Cellulophaga sp. L1A9: one gene and its partner. The protein of the gene in region 1 interacts with the protein of each later gene in a pairwise test. Links are inferred from orthologs where the notes say so. Each region holds a gene or a part of one and is shown on either strand. Other genes may lie near its edges.

What was found.
Region 2: the proteins of GQR94_RS13285 (region 1) and ileS interact in binary tests that used the Escherichia coli proteins (3 or more experiments, as listed by UniProt). The link is inferred for Cellulophaga sp. L1A9 from one-to-one orthologs.

What each region holds. Positions count from the first base shown.
Region 1 is NZ_CP047027.1:3,044,139-3,051,091, forward strand. The notes cover bases 1,636-4,406. They hold GQR94_RS13285 (substrate-binding domain-containing protein), read left to right. Parts: upstream 1,636-2,375; coding sequence 2,376-3,437; downstream 3,438-4,406. Other genes in these bases: GQR94_RS13280 (hypothetical protein), read left to right, coding at 1,636-2,343; GQR94_RS13290 (sugar ABC transporter ATP-binding protein), read left to right, coding at 3,452-4,406. Outside these bases: thrS (threonine--tRNA ligase), read right to left, coding at 1-1,055; more of GQR94_RS13280, read left to right, coding at 1,456-1,635; more of GQR94_RS13290, read left to right, coding at 4,407-4,966; GQR94_RS13295 (ABC transporter permease), read left to right, coding at 4,990-5,958; GQR94_RS13300 (mannitol dehydrogenase family protein), read left to right, coding at 5,969-6,953. UniProt on the Escherichia coli protein: Part of the ABC transporter complex RbsABC involved in ribose import. Binds ribose. Also serves as the primary chemoreceptor for chemotaxis.
Region 2 is NZ_CP047027.1:1,548,846-1,557,013, forward strand. Bases 2,067-6,052 are described here. They hold ileS (isoleucine--tRNA ligase), read right to left. Parts: upstream 5,669-6,052; coding sequence 2,267-5,668; downstream 2,067-2,266. Other genes in these bases: GQR94_RS06580 (TraR/DksA C4-type zinc finger protein), read right to left, coding at 2,067-2,261; GQR94_RS06590 (hypothetical protein), read left to right, coding at 5,863-6,052. Also shown: GQR94_RS06565 (5-formyltetrahydrofolate cyclo-ligase), read left to right, coding at 1-468; GQR94_RS06570 (lipoprotein signal peptidase), read right to left, coding at 465-1,136; GQR94_RS06575 (hypothetical protein), read right to left, coding at 1,172-1,792; more of GQR94_RS06580, read right to left, coding at 1,881-2,066; more of GQR94_RS06590, read left to right, coding at 6,053-6,303; GQR94_RS06595 (TonB-dependent receptor), read right to left, coding at 6,363-8,168. UniProt on the Escherichia coli protein: Catalyzes the attachment of isoleucine to tRNA(Ile). As IleRS can inadvertently accommodate and process structurally similar amino acids such as valine, to avoid such errors it has two additional distinct tRNA(Ile)-dependent editing activities.

The DNA.
Region 1 (6,953 bases):
TTGTAGGAATGAGGTTTGAAATTGTAAATTTCACAATGGTGTGGGCAATTCATTGGTTTTAATAAGAATTCCTCATCCATTTTAGGAGTTTTGATAGGTTGAAAACTATCTGCTCCATATTTAGCATAGTGACCTGAAGTGACATATAGTTCCTTTTGGCCAATATGTGGCGTTACCACCATTTCGTACCCTGCTTTCTTCTGTGCTTTCTTTAAAAAGTTTTCTAATCGTTCCCGTAACGCAGCACCTTTAGGTAGCCATAGTGGTAAACCTTGACCTACTTTAGCGGAAAAAGTAAAAAGTTCTAATTCTTTTCCAAGCTTTCTGTGGTCTCGCTGTTTTGCTTGCTCTAATAATTCTAAGTATTCAGTAAGTTCTTTTTGTTTAGGGAAAGAAATACCGTAGACTCTAGTAAGTTGTGGTTTATTCTCGTCACCTCTCCAGTAAGCTCCTGCAACACTTAAAATTTTAATAGCTTTTATGATTCCAGTGTTGGGAATATGACCACCTCTACATAAATCTGTAAACGTATCATGATCACAAAACGTGATCGTGCCATCTTCAAGGTTTTCTATAAGTTCAACCTTGTACTCGTTGCCTTGTTCCTTGTATTTTTGTAATGCCTCTGCTTTTGAAACAGGATGCATTTTAAAGTTATGCTTGCCTCTGGCAATTTCTAATGCCTTTTTTTCAATGGCGGGGAAATCTTTGTCAGAGATAGTTTTATCACCTAAATCAACATCATAATAAAATCCGTTATCAATTGCAGGTCCTATGGTTAATTTTACACCAGGGTATAATTCTTCTATGGCCTGGGCCACGACGTGGGATGACGAATGCCAAAAAGCTTTTTTACCTGCGGCATCATTCCAAGAATATAATACTAGAGAACCATCCTCTAAAAGGGGGGTGGTCACTTCAAGTACTGTGTCATTGAATTTTGCAGAAATCACGTTTCTTGCAAATCCTTCACTAATGCTTTTAGCCACATCCATTGGTGTGCTTCCTTTTTCGCACGCTCTAATACTACCGTCTGGTAATGTAATCTTAATCATACTGAAAATAATTATAAGCTGTAAAGATAAGGGCATCAAAAATACTTTCAATAATATTTTAGATACTTTTTTATAAAGCTAATTCTAAATAATGTGATTGTTCTGATAATTAAATATAATAGTTGCCGGTTTTTGGGGTAAGGGGTGGGTGTAATTAGAAATAGGACTAGCTGTCCAATGGAGTTTATCTGTTACTTTTTTTTCAAGCGTTTATATTACGCTTTGATATATATTATATTTTTTTCAAATTAATGATTATTGATAAAAAAAGACCTTATAAATTGGTATATAGTGATTTAAATATGTTAAAATTTATTGTTATGTCAATTTTTATTTTACTTTTGAAAAAACGTTATAAGTACGTTTAATAAGTATTTTGATCTATGTAATGCCCTGAATTATGAAAAACATAAGAAAAACACTAGTACATGAGACATTGACCTCGGCTCATTCTTTAGTAAAAGTTAACCGCTTGAAAACGTTGCCTATAGCTTTATTTAGTATTTTACTAACCATGGGAGTAAATATTTCTTCCGCTCAAGAGGGTGAAATGGAAAAGGACACTTATAAAGCTTTTAATGCAAGTGGACATATAAAAAACATGCATACATGGCATGGTTTTGTTGTTCATCCTGGTGCCGTCTTTGCAACAAGTTTAGAATATAAAACTAGAGATCAGAAGTTTACTTTTGGTGTTTGGGGTGGAGCCAGTTTAACAAGTGTAGATGTTGTTAATAAAGAGACCGGAGATTATGTAGGTGCTAATTACCAAGAATTTTCAATCTATACCTTATATCGTTTTTCGGATAAATTCTTTATAGAGGCGGTTTCTCATAATAATTATACGGGTGTAGAAGAAAGAGGGGATAAGTTGGAGTATTGGAGTTATGATAAAACACAAGGATATAATTTTGTAGATTTAAACTTCGGATATACTATTTCTGACAATACCTTATTATACTTCGCTACAATATTAGGTGGTGGGTCTGGCGATTATGAAGTGCAGGACGATGCTTCATTGAAAAATTCTTGGACGCATTATTTTGAAGTAAAGACTAAAGTATGGCAAAAAGATGATTACAGTTTGTCTCTTTTCGCAGGTGGTGCTTGGTCATTTTTTACAGATAAAACATTTTATACAGAAGGTTCTAGTAATATTATTAATGTAGGTGCGACTTTAGGTAAGGACATTAATTTCGGAAACTATAAAATGCCAGTAGAAGTTACTGCTATGTGGAACCCTGAAAAGGAAAAAACAGTACTTCAATTAGATATTACTTTATTTTAAAAAAAATTAAATCTCAACAAAAACAAAAACAAATGAAACTAAAAATTAATCAAACTACCGAGTACTTGCTTAGGTCTTTTGTAATGTGTATGATCTTATTTAGTGTTATTGGATGTGCAGAGCCTATCCAAGACTCAAAAGGGAAAAGAGAAAGCGGGACAAACGGAGATGAGCTTATAGAAAGTTCAATTGATCTTTCAGGGAAAACTATTGGTTACTGTACCCCAACATTAAATGGTCCTTATTATCAGGCATTATTACAGAGTATTAAAGAAACAACCGAAAAAAATGGAATGATTTTTTTATCAGCGGATGGTCAAGATGATATAAATAAACAGGTTGCTGCTGTTGAAGATTTGATTACTAAAGGAGTAGATGTGTTATTATTGAATCCTAAAGATCCTGATGCATTGGTTGGGGTAACTAAATTAGCAAAGGCTGCAGGTATTCCTGTGTTTATTATTGATAGTTCTATAGATCCTTCTGCAGAGTATGTAACTACAATTCAATCAAACAACTTAGCAAATGGGGAATTAGCAGGAGAATGGTTGGCTAAAGAGTTTGGTAAGAAAAAAATGAACATAGCTTTGTTAAGTGGTAATGCGGGGAATCCTGTAGGTAGAACACGTAAACAAGGTTTGTTGCAAGGGATTACGGAAGAACAGTTAAGGACTTTAGGGTATATAGATTTAGATATTAAAACTCAAATGTATACAGAGTGGTCCTATGCAGGAGGTTTAAAAGCTATGGAGGATATTTTAGTTGCGCACCCTGATGTTAATGTTGTGATTACAGAATCTGATGTATGTGTATTGGGGGCAATTAAGGCTATTGCGCAAGCGGGGAAAACAGATGATATATTAATTGTAGCGGGTGCTGATGGCCAAAAAGAAGCAATAAAATATATTATGGATACTGATTTTTACGGCTGTACGGCTATGAATAGTCCAGTACAAATTGGTAAAAATGCTGTTAAATATGCTATTCAACATATGAATGGTAAAAAAGATTTTCCTAAAACATCTTTTACGGCACCATTACTTATAACGAAAGAAAATGCTGCTCAATATTATAATCCTAATGCATTATTTTAAAATTGGCGATGGATATGGAAAATAATAAAAGTGAATATAGACTTGAAATGTCTGGAATATCTAAAAGTTTCGGAATTGTTTCGGTTTTGGGAAATGTAAATCTAAAAGTAAAACATGGAGAAATTCATGCGTTACTTGGGGAGAATGGAGCGGGAAAATCTACTTTAATGAAAATTTTAAGTGGAGTACATCAAAAAGATACAGGAAAAGTTCTTTTGAACGGTGAAGAAATAAATCCTAGAAATACACATGACGGTCAAGTTTTGGGTATTAATGTGGTATATCAGGAGTTGTCATTAGTAAATGATTTATCTGTAGCTGAAAATATTTATTTGCACAAGTTAGGTTCAAATAAATTTTGGATGAATTGGAAAGAAATCACTAAAGATGCTCAGGAGTTAATAGATTCTTTAGGGTTTGATATTGATGCTTCAGCTACTGTAAGAGATTTGAGTATTGTTCAAAAACAAGTAGTGGAAATTGCAAAAGCTATTTCTGAAGACACAAAAATTTTGGTTTTAGATGAGCCTACGACAGTCTTTGATCCTACAGATACTCAAAAATTATTTGATAACTTATTTAAGTTAAAAGAAAAGGGAATTTCAATCATTTACATATCTCATCATTTAGAGGAGGTATTCAAAATAGCAGATACGGTAACTGTTCTTAAAGATGGTGTAGATACGGGTAGTATGCCAGTTTCTGAAATAGATACGGATGGTATTATACGTTTAATGATTGGTAGAGAATTAAAGGATTTGTATCCACTGAGAGATGTGGTTGTAGGTAAAGATCCAATTTTTGAAGTAAAAAATTTAACGGCAAAAGATACTTTGGTTCATGATGTTTCATTTTCGGTTAAACCAGGAGAGGTTCTTGGTATTGCTGGTTTAGGTGGTAGTGGAAGAACGGAGACTGCAAAATTAATTTTCGGAGCACATAAAAAGAAGTCTGGAAGTATTTTTTTAAATGGAGAAGAGATAAAAACAAAATCGCCAGTTGAAGCTGTTGGTCATCAGATAGGTCTAGTGTCTGAAAATAGAAAAGAAGAAGGTGTCTTTTTGCCACTATCTATCCGAAAAAATATAAGTGTAACAGATTTTAAATCAATTTCAAGTAAGCTAGGTTTTATTAAAACGGATAAGGAGTTTGACGGTGTTAATGCTTTAATGAAAAAATTGAGTATTAAAGCACCAGGATCTGAAGTTGAGGTTAAAAACTTAAGTGGAGGTAACCAGCAAAAAGTTGCTTTAGCTAAATGGTTGAGTATAGATAGTAAAGTCATAATAATAGATGAGCCCACACGTGGTGTAGATGTTGGGGCAAAAGTTGAAATCTACAGTCTTATTAATGAGGTGGCTAAAAAAGGGGTTGGAGTAATTGTTATTTCATCTGATATGCCAGAAATAATGGGAATTGCAGATAGAATATTAGTGATGCATGGAGGAACTATGTATGGGGAATTACCAAAAGAAAAGTTCTCAGAAGAAAACATACTTCGCTACGCTATAGGAAAACCTTTAAAATAATTTAATAACAAAAAATCAAACAAATGGCTTTAACTCTAAAACAGCAACTTAGTAGCCCAGGAGGGATATTAAAGTTTTTAATAAAGTACAATACAATATTCATTTTTTTAGTGCTGGTACTATTTTCAGCATTTATTTCAGATGTATTTTTCACATCCGTAAATCTTAGTAACCTTTTAAAGCAAGTATCGGGTATTGGGATTATTAGTATAGGTATGCTTATCGTTATTCTAACAGGTGGAATAGATTTATCCGTAGGTTCAATGGTGGCATTGTTGGCGGTAACATTTGCGATTTTCGTAAACATTTTTGCATTACCACTTGCAATTCTTTTGACCTTGGTAATTGGTTTTGGTTTAGGTAGTGTGGCGGGTTATTTAGTTGCTTATCAAAAAATGGCGCCATTTATAGCAACCCTTGCATTAATGACCGTTGCAAGAGGCGCAGGATTTATGTTGTCAAAAGGTTCTCCTGTGACATTTGAAACTTATGGAGGGCTGTTTATGTCAAATTTTGCTAATAATTCAATTATAGGCATTCCTAATATAGCAATTGTGTTTTTTGTTATTGTAGCCGCGGCTTTTATAATGTTGCGTTATAATGTTTTTGGTAGATTAATCATAGCAATTGGTAGTAATGAGGAGGCTTCTCGTTTATCAGGTATTAAAGTAAGTAAATATAAATTTTTAGTGTATGCTATTTCTGGAACACTAGCGGCAATAGCGGCAATCATTGTAGCTTCAAGAACAAACTTAGGTTCTCCGAATATGGGGATATCTTGGGAGCTTGATGCTATTGCGGCAGTCGTAATTGGTGGTGCTAGTTTAAATGGGGGTAGAGGTTCTGCAATTAACACTTTAATGGGGGTGTTAATTTTAGGGTTGATTAGTAATATTCTTAATCTTTTAAATGTGCCGTCTTATCCACAACAAATAGTAAAAGGTGGTATTATCATATTTGCAGTATTGCTGCAACGTTTCGAAAATAAATAATAAAAAATTTATGGAAAGTATAAAATTGAACGCTCAGAATTTGAGCAAGTTTGAAGCTAAAGTTGCTATTCCTACATATGATAGGTCTTTAGTAAAGGCAGGAATTGTTCATGTAGGAATAGGTGGGTTTCATAGAGCCCATGAGGCTTTATATACCGATCAATTATTGCATAAAAGTGGCAATGAAAATTGGGGTATTTGTGGGGTAGCACTTTTAGAATTTGATCAGAAAATATACAATACACTTAAAGATCAAGACGGACTTTATACGCTTATTGTAAAAGAATTGGACGGTTCGTTAACGAAAAGAGTCATTGGTTCTATCGTAGAGTATTTATTTGCACCAGAAAACCCTAGTGCTGTAATTGAGAAGATGGCAAGCTTAAACACTAAGATTATAACACTTACAATAACAGAAGGGGGTTATAATTATAATGAAGCTACGAAGCAGTTTGATTTTTCAAATCCATTAGTGCAGCAAGATTTGGAGCATCCCACAAAACCAAAAACAATATTTGGGTATCTTACACAGGCTCTAAAGCTTCGAAAAGAAAGAGGGCAGAAGGGAGTAGCATTACAATCTTGTGATAATGTTCAAGGAAACGGCCATATGTTGCAAAATATGCTGTTAAGCTTTGTAAAAAAAGCTGAGCCTAGTTTGTTGGAGTGGATTCAGAAAGAAGTTTCTTTTCCTAATAGTATGGTAGATAGGATCACACCAGCAACAAGTCCGGCAGATATTCTTAATTTAAAGAAGGAATCAGGTATTGATGATGCGTGGCCAGTAGTTTGTGAGCCTTTCAAACAGTGGGTTATTGAAGATCATTTTGCAAATGGAAGACCAGCTTGGGAAGAAGTTGGTGCTCAATTTACAGAAGATGTAGTTCCATATGAAAAAATGAAATTGAGTTTACTTAATGCAGGACACTCTGTTTTAGGAATTTTAGGGGCTTTAAGAGGTTATGCTACTATAGATGAAGCAGCGTCAGATTCCA
Region 2 (8,168 bases), 1.5 Mb from region 1 along the record:
AATCTACTTCAATTACCCATTTGGTCTAATACTAATTTTCATTTATACCTCTCTATCTCAGAGAAAAAAGAGATAGACACTAGTTTTATACTTTCTATTTTACAAGGAAAAGATAAAAACGTCATTTTATCAAAAATGATAGCTACAAATTCGCTCCAACATTTTTTACTTACAGACAATACCTTAATCAAAAAAAATAAATGGAATGTACCTGAACCTGTAGACGGGATAGAAATACCTGCATCAACTATAAATATTGTTTTTATTCCTTTATTAGCTTTTGATGCTTTTGGTAATAGAGTAGGCTACGGTAAAGGGTATTACGATAAATTTCTGGCAGATTGTAAAGAAAATTGCATAAAGATTGGTCTTTCTTTTTTTGAAGCTACAGAAACAATCACAGACATGCTACCTACAGATATTAAGCTAGACTATTGTGTTACTCCAAATAAGACGTATACGTTTTAAACAGTCTCCTCTTGAGATTGTGATGCCTCAATAGCTTCTTCTTCGTCTGTTTTAGAAAATGCTTTTTTATTAAAAACAAGCAATATACCTACACCAGTACTAATCGCCATATCTGCAATGTTAAATACAGGCTCAAAGAAACTAAAAGTATTACCCCCAAAATAAGGAACCCATTCTGGCCAAATAGCATTTTCTATAAATGGAAAATGAAGCATATCTACTACTTTACCATGAAAAATACTACCATAAGGTTCTCCAGAAAAAGCTGTAGCTAGGTCACCACCATAAACGCTTTCACTAAAAATCATACCATAAAAAACAGAATCTAGAATATTCCCCAGAGCCCCTGCAAATATTAGAGAAACCGCTATTGCTAGGGTATTTGATAAATTTTTCTTTACCGTATCATACAACCAATATCCAATACCTACTACTGCAAATAATCTAAAAACAGTTAAGATAAGTTTACCTGTTTCTTCCGAAATAGGTAAAAAGTCACTAAGCTTAGTGCCCCATGCAGCTCCTGAGTTTTCTATAAACACGAGTTTAAACCAACTAAAAACTTCAAGGGTTTCATTATAGGTGAAATGTGTTTTCACATATATTTTACTTATTTGATCTACAACTAGAATTATTAGAACTAGTAGAATTGATTTTTTTAAACTCATGCTTATTTTATAAACGTGGTGCAAAAATAGTTATATTAATTGATTTTCTTAAGATGTATATTTCCTGTAACAGATTTCAGATTATAAACAGCCTCTCCGAGCTTAATATCATCAGCATCCAATGTTCCGTATTTACTAATGGCACTAAATTTTCCTGATGTAGCAAATACTGTTATTGCTCCACTTTGCGTTTGAACACTGGTCTCTAAACTTGTATCCCTCAGCACACAATTACCATCGTTTAACGAAATCTCTAAATTGCTATACAACCCTGAAACATCTGCATTACTATAGGTGCCAAAAATTCTTACTTTTAAATGCTCTGGTACACTAATATGCAATGAAATTGATACCACCTTATGCGCACTTAATTTATCATTAGGAGCTTCAAAAGTTAAATTAAAACTAGTATCAATTAATAACGTACTACCTTCCTCATGTATGTTTAGCCCCAGATTATCACTGTATTCTCCCGCCATTTTTGCTTCAACCACCACCTTATTGGTTTTTGTAGTTTCAACAAATATGGCATAGCAATTACTAGCATCTATTTCAATTGCCGTATCCTCAGTATTAAAAATAGTTTTCTGAACTATTTTTTGGGCATGTAATAGCTGCATTGATGCCAATAAAAAAAGAACAAATAGAACTCTCATTTTAAGTTTTCATATAAACAAAAAAACCCATGTCAATGCACTCTTAAAGTAACATTACACAGGTTTTATATTTTTATTGAAGAAAAAATTATTGCATATTCTTAGCTTCGATGCTCAACGTAGCATGCGGCACTAATTTTAAACGTTCTTTATTAATCAATTTCCCAGTTACTCTACAAATCCCGTATGTCTTATTCTCAATACGTAGCATTGCATTTTTTAAATCGCGAATAAATTTTTCTTGACGAATAGCTAATTGCGTATTTGCTTCTTTACTCATTGTCGCAGAACCTTCTTCAAAAGCTTTAAATGTAGGAGAGGTATCATCAGTACCATTATCACTATCATTCATATATGAACTTTTCAAAAGATCTAAATGACTTTTAGCTTTTTCAATTTTGTCTGAAATAAGGACCTTAAATTCTGCTAAGTCTTTATCAGAGTATCTAACTTTTAAATCTTCAACCATAGTTTTTAGTGTTTTTGGATAAACAATTTGGTGTTTACCTCATCAAAGGCAATTTCCGTACCATTTTCTAATTTTTCTTCAAAAGTTAGCTCAGCAGTTAATGTTTCTGTTTTTATATAATCAAGATTACTCGCAACAGCATCCTCGACCAAACTACCTTTCAAAATCTTAATATTAATTCTATCAGTTACTTCAAAACCAGAGTCTTTTCTTAAATTCTGAATTCTATTCACCAGCTCTCTCGCAATTCCTTCTTTTCTTAAATCCTCATTAATTGTCACATCTAATGCAACAGTTAACGGACCAGAAGTAGCCACTAGCCAACCTTCTATATCTTGAGAAGAAATCTCTACGTCTTGCAGCTGTAAAATACTACTTTTATTATTAATTTCTATTGAAATTTCGCCTTGTTGCTCAATTTTTTGGATATCCTCCTGTGTAAATTTAGCTACTTCACTGGCAACCAGCTTCATATCTTTACCAAATTTTGGTCCTAAAACTTTAAAATTTGGCTTTATTTGTTTCACTAATATCCCAGAAGCATCATCTAAAAGCTCAATTTCTTTTACATTCACTTCTGACTTAATTAAATCTGATACCGCTAAAATCTCATTCTTCTGTTTTTCATCTAAAACAGGAATCATAATTTTCTGTAAAGGCTGACGCACTTTAATCTTTTCTTTCTGACGAATAGAAAGTACTAAGGATGAAATTGTTTGTGCTTTTGCCATTTTGCTCTCTAACTCTTTGTTTACAATGTTTTCATCGTAAACTGGGAAGTCGGCCAAATGTACACTATCAAAGTTTTCTGTATGTGTTGTATTGGTTAAGTCCTTGTAAAGTCTATCCATAAAAAATGGAGCTACTGGAGCCGATAATTTCGCCACCGTTAACAAACAAGTATATAATGTTTGGTATGCCGAAATTTTATCTTGTTGGTAATCGCCTTTCCAGAAACGTCTTCTACACAAACGCACGTACCAATTACTTAAATTCTCTTGTACATATTCAGATATGGCACGTGTGGCACGTGTTGGCTCATAATCCGCATAAGCTTCATCTACCGTTTTAATTAAGGTGTGCAACTCAGAGAGCACCCACTGATCTATTTCCGGTCTATCTTTTAAAGGAATATCTTCCTCTTTATATTGGAAATTATCAATATTGGTATATAGTGCAAAGAAGGAATAAGTATTATAAAGCGTTCCGAAAAATTTACGCTTCACCTCAGCAATACCTTCTACATCAAACTTTAAATTATCCCAAGGGTTTGCATTGGATATCATGTACCAACGTGTAGCATCTGCACCGTGTTTATCCATCGTGTCAAAAGGGTCTGCAGCATTTCCTAAACGCTTAGACATTTTTTTCCCTTCTTTATCTAACACCAATCCGTTTGATACCACATTCTTGTAAGCTACGGAGTCAAAAACCATCGTAGCTATCGCATGTAAGGTATAAAACCATCCACGCGTTTGATCTACACCCTCTGCAATAAAATCTGCTGGAAAGGTTTTATTCTCATCGATCAGTTCTTTATTTTCAAAAGGATAATGCCATTGAGCATACGGCATAGATCCAGAATCAAACCATACATCTATCAAATCGCTTTCGCGTTTCATTGGTTTTCCTGAAGCGGAAACTAACGTAATCTGATCTACGATATTCTTATGCAGATCTATTTTATCATAATTTTCATCAGTCATATTACCGACCTCAAAACCATCAAAAATATCTTTTTCAAGAACTCCTGCTGCTAATGCTTTTTGCATTTCTCCTTTCAATTCTGCAACAGAACCAATCATAATTTCTTCTTTACCATCTTCTGTTCTCCAGATAGGTAAAGGAATGCCCCAATAACGAGAACGCGATAAATTCCAGTCGTTTGCATTGGCTAGCCAGTTACCAAATCTACCCTCACCTGTAGCCTTAGGCTTCCAGTTAATGGTTTTATTTAGTTCAAACATTCTGTCTTTAACTTCCGTAACCTTTATAAACCAAGAGTCTAATGGGTAATATAAAATAGGCTTATCGGTACGCCAGCAGTTAGGATAACTGTGCACATACTTTTCTACTTTAAAAGCTTTATTCTCCTCTTTTAATTTAATAGCAAGCTCAACATCTATAGAACGTTCCGGCGCTTCACCATCATCATAATATTCATTCTTTACATACTTACCACCAAATTCTTTTAATTCTGGACGAAACTTACCTTGCAAATCTACTAAAGGCACAGGATTATTATTTTCATCTAACACCAACATTGGTGGAATTTCTGGTACGGCCTGTTTGGCTACCAAAGCATCATCTGCACCAAAAGTAGGTGCGGTATGAACAATACCAGTACCATCTTCTGTAGTTACAAAATCGCCTGCAATAATTCTAAATGCATTTTCTGGATTTTGATATGGCAATACATAATCTAATAGCTGCTCATATTTTACACCTACTAAATCCTTACCTACAATAGTATCTAAAACTAGATATGGTATTTTTTTATCGCCTTCCTTATAGCTAACTAATTCTGCTTCAGTTTCTACAGCTTTAAATTTACCAGCAAATTGCTTTCCAACTAAAGGCTTCGCTAAAACCACGTTTATGGGATCAAAAGTATATTGATTATATGTTTTTACAAGCACATATTCAATCTTTGGCCCAACAGTTAACGCCGTATTTGACGGTAAGGTCCAAGGCGTAGTCGTCCAAGCAATAAAGTAAATATCGCCTTCAATCTCATCAAAAAATGAGGGTAATGTTTCTTTTACCGCTTTAAATTGCGCTGTAACCGTAGTATCTGTAACATCTTGATAAGTACCTGGTTGGTTAAGCTCATGAGAACTTAATCCCGTACCTGCTTTTGGAGAATACGGTTGTATAGTATATCCCTTATAAATAAGGCCTTTATTGTAAATTTCTTTTAGCAACCACCAAACAGTTTCCATGTATTTGGACTTATACGTAATATATGGATCTTCCATATCTACCCAATACCCAACTTGTTCAGTCATTTTATTCCAAACATCAGTATATCGCATTACTGCTTTTTTACAAGCGGCATTGTAATCTTCTACTGATATTTTGGTGCCAATATCTTCTTTAGTAATCCCAAGTTCTTTTTCAACACCAAGTTCTATAGGCAAACCATGAGTATCCCAACCGGCTTTACGCTTTACTTGAAAACCCTTCATCGTTTTGTAACGCGGAAAAATATCTTTTATCGTTCTTGCCATTACATGGTGAATACCAGGCATACCGTTTGCAGAAGGTGGCCCTTCAAAAAACACATAGCTTTCTTTCCCCTCACGAGTAGCAATACTTTTTTCAAAAATATCGTTCTCTTTCCAGTATTTTAAAATCTCTTCTGCAACTACTGGTAAATCTAATCCTTTGTATTCCGCAAACTTCATAATAACTACTTCTGGTACTACATTTTAAGCCTGCAAAATTATAAATTTAGATTGAATAAATAGGTGTTCCTTTCAAATGATATGCACGAATAATTTAAAAGACAACATTTTGGTAACCAGCAGCAAAAAGTAAAGCTTAATTATTATGGTTAACTTGCAAGCCATTAACTATTATAAATACAAAAATTTAAATCATGAAAAAAGTTATTTTAAGTGCCGTAATGATGGTTGCATTGAGTACAAGTTTTGTTTCTTGTAGAGATGCTGCAGACAAAGCAAAAGAGGCTACAGAAGCTACAGAAGATGCTATGGAAAACACTGGCGACGAATTAAAGGAAATGGGTGAAGATGCTGCTAACAAAGCAGACGAAATAGGTACAGATATGAAAGATGCTGGAGATAAAGCTATCGAAGGTACTAAAGAAATGGGCGAAGACGCTGCAAACAAAGTTAAAGAGGCGGGTACGGAAGTTAAAGAAGCTGGAACAAAAGCAGTAGACGGAGCTAAAGAATTAGGAACAAAAACTGTTGATGGTGCTAAGGAATTAGGTACTAAGGCGGTTGATGGCGCAAAAGCTGCAGGTACTGAAATTAAGACAAGTGCAGAAGAAGCTGCTGCTAAAATTAAGCAATAAGCATAAGTTACAATACATTAGAAAATCCCTAGCAAACTATTTGTTAGGGATTTTTTCGTTTAAAAAGTATATTCTAGGGCCAAAATAAGATTTATTCCTGGCGCAACGATTCCGGATGAATAACTACGATATCTTTGATTTGTAATATTCTCTAAGTTAATTGTTGTTTTCAAGGCATTAGAAAGCGAATACTGAGATCTAAAATTTAAAGTATACCATGACGGTGAAAAAGGATCACCATTAGCATCTGTCGCGTAGATATATTCTTTACTTCGTTCTGAAACTGCTAGATCATCAAAAGCTACTTCGCCATTAAAGTTTAAAAATACATCGGTTTTAAATTTCTGATTTTTCCAGATGTAATGAATATCTCCAAATGTTGGTGCCACATGCCTTCCCGGAGAATCAGTACCATCATCTTCTTCCTCTATTCCTTTAGTGATCGTAAGGTTAGAAACCAAAGACATCTGCTCAGAGAACGTTACATCTACACCAAACTCAAAACCATACACATACGCCTTAGCTGCATTCTGAATTGCCTGCACATTGCTTAATTCGCCATTATATTCAATTTCAGTCATGCCATTAAACTCAAAATCTCTACGCACCAAAGCATCTACCATATACGTATAGAAAGTAGCTCCTTTCAACATTACTTTATCGTTTATATTTTTCTGAATACCCAACTCCATATTATAGGCATATTCCGGTTCTAAATCAGGATTAGGAACTACAACAGACCCTGGTTCGGAATCAAATATCTTACCCACATCATCAATATTAGGTGCTCTGAAACCGGTAGAGGCATTTGCTGTTATTTGCAAATCTGCTTTAGGAAACCAACTTAAACCCAAACTACCCGTAAGTGCACCTGTGCTCAAATCTGCATTATCAAATGGAAAACTATAGTAAGTGTCTTCAAATTCTGCATTTACCCACACATGACTATAGCGTATTCCTGAAAGCAAGGAAAGATTAGGTTTTGCTTTATATTCTGCACTTAGATAGCCTGCCAGCGTTTGCCAAGTAGCACCGTCAGGATACCGACTCGCAGTTTCTGCCGTTTCATTAGTATTAATGTTTACCTGACTGCCAGAAGAATGCACTTTGTTAAAAATATATTCCCCACCGTAATACAAACGCAAATCTCCAATACGTTTATTTTCAAAATCTATATTTGTGGATAACGCATCTACTTTTTCTTCCGTGCTATAGCGTATTTCATCTTGAAAACCTCTATCGTGTCTGCTTTCTTCAAAATGCTGATAAGCAGTAGTAACCTTTAAACCATCATAAAACTTACCTTTTCCATTTTTATTAAACTGCAAATTACTCATCAACCATTTTTGAGGCCCATAATACCATTCTGCAGAACGCAAACCATCTCCCGCACTATTTGGCCTAATCAAACGATCATACCGAGAATAATCTGAAGTTTCTGAGTAATAATTGCTCCAATTTATATCCCAATTTGTATTTGGCTTAAACGCAATTTTTTGGAGCAAGTTGATTTGATTATACCCTGTTGGCACTTGCAACCTATCATTTGTATTCGCTACTAAAACATCTTCACCATTTATAGTTTGCACATAATTTTTGCGCAAATAAGAGTCCTCGCCATGTTTGCCCATTTTTAAATCTCCAAAATCACTGTAAGAAGCACTCGTTAAAAAAGCCCATTGCTTTTTACCGATATTAAAATCGACATGTGCCGTGTTTTCTGTATTTGCCGTGGCATACCTATAGTTTGAAGTCCCTTTAAAAAGCATTTCGTCAGTTTCAGAAAACTCTACTTTTTTAGTTAAAAAATTCATGACACCACCAATTGCATCACTCCCATATATTACGGAACCTGGACCAAAAAT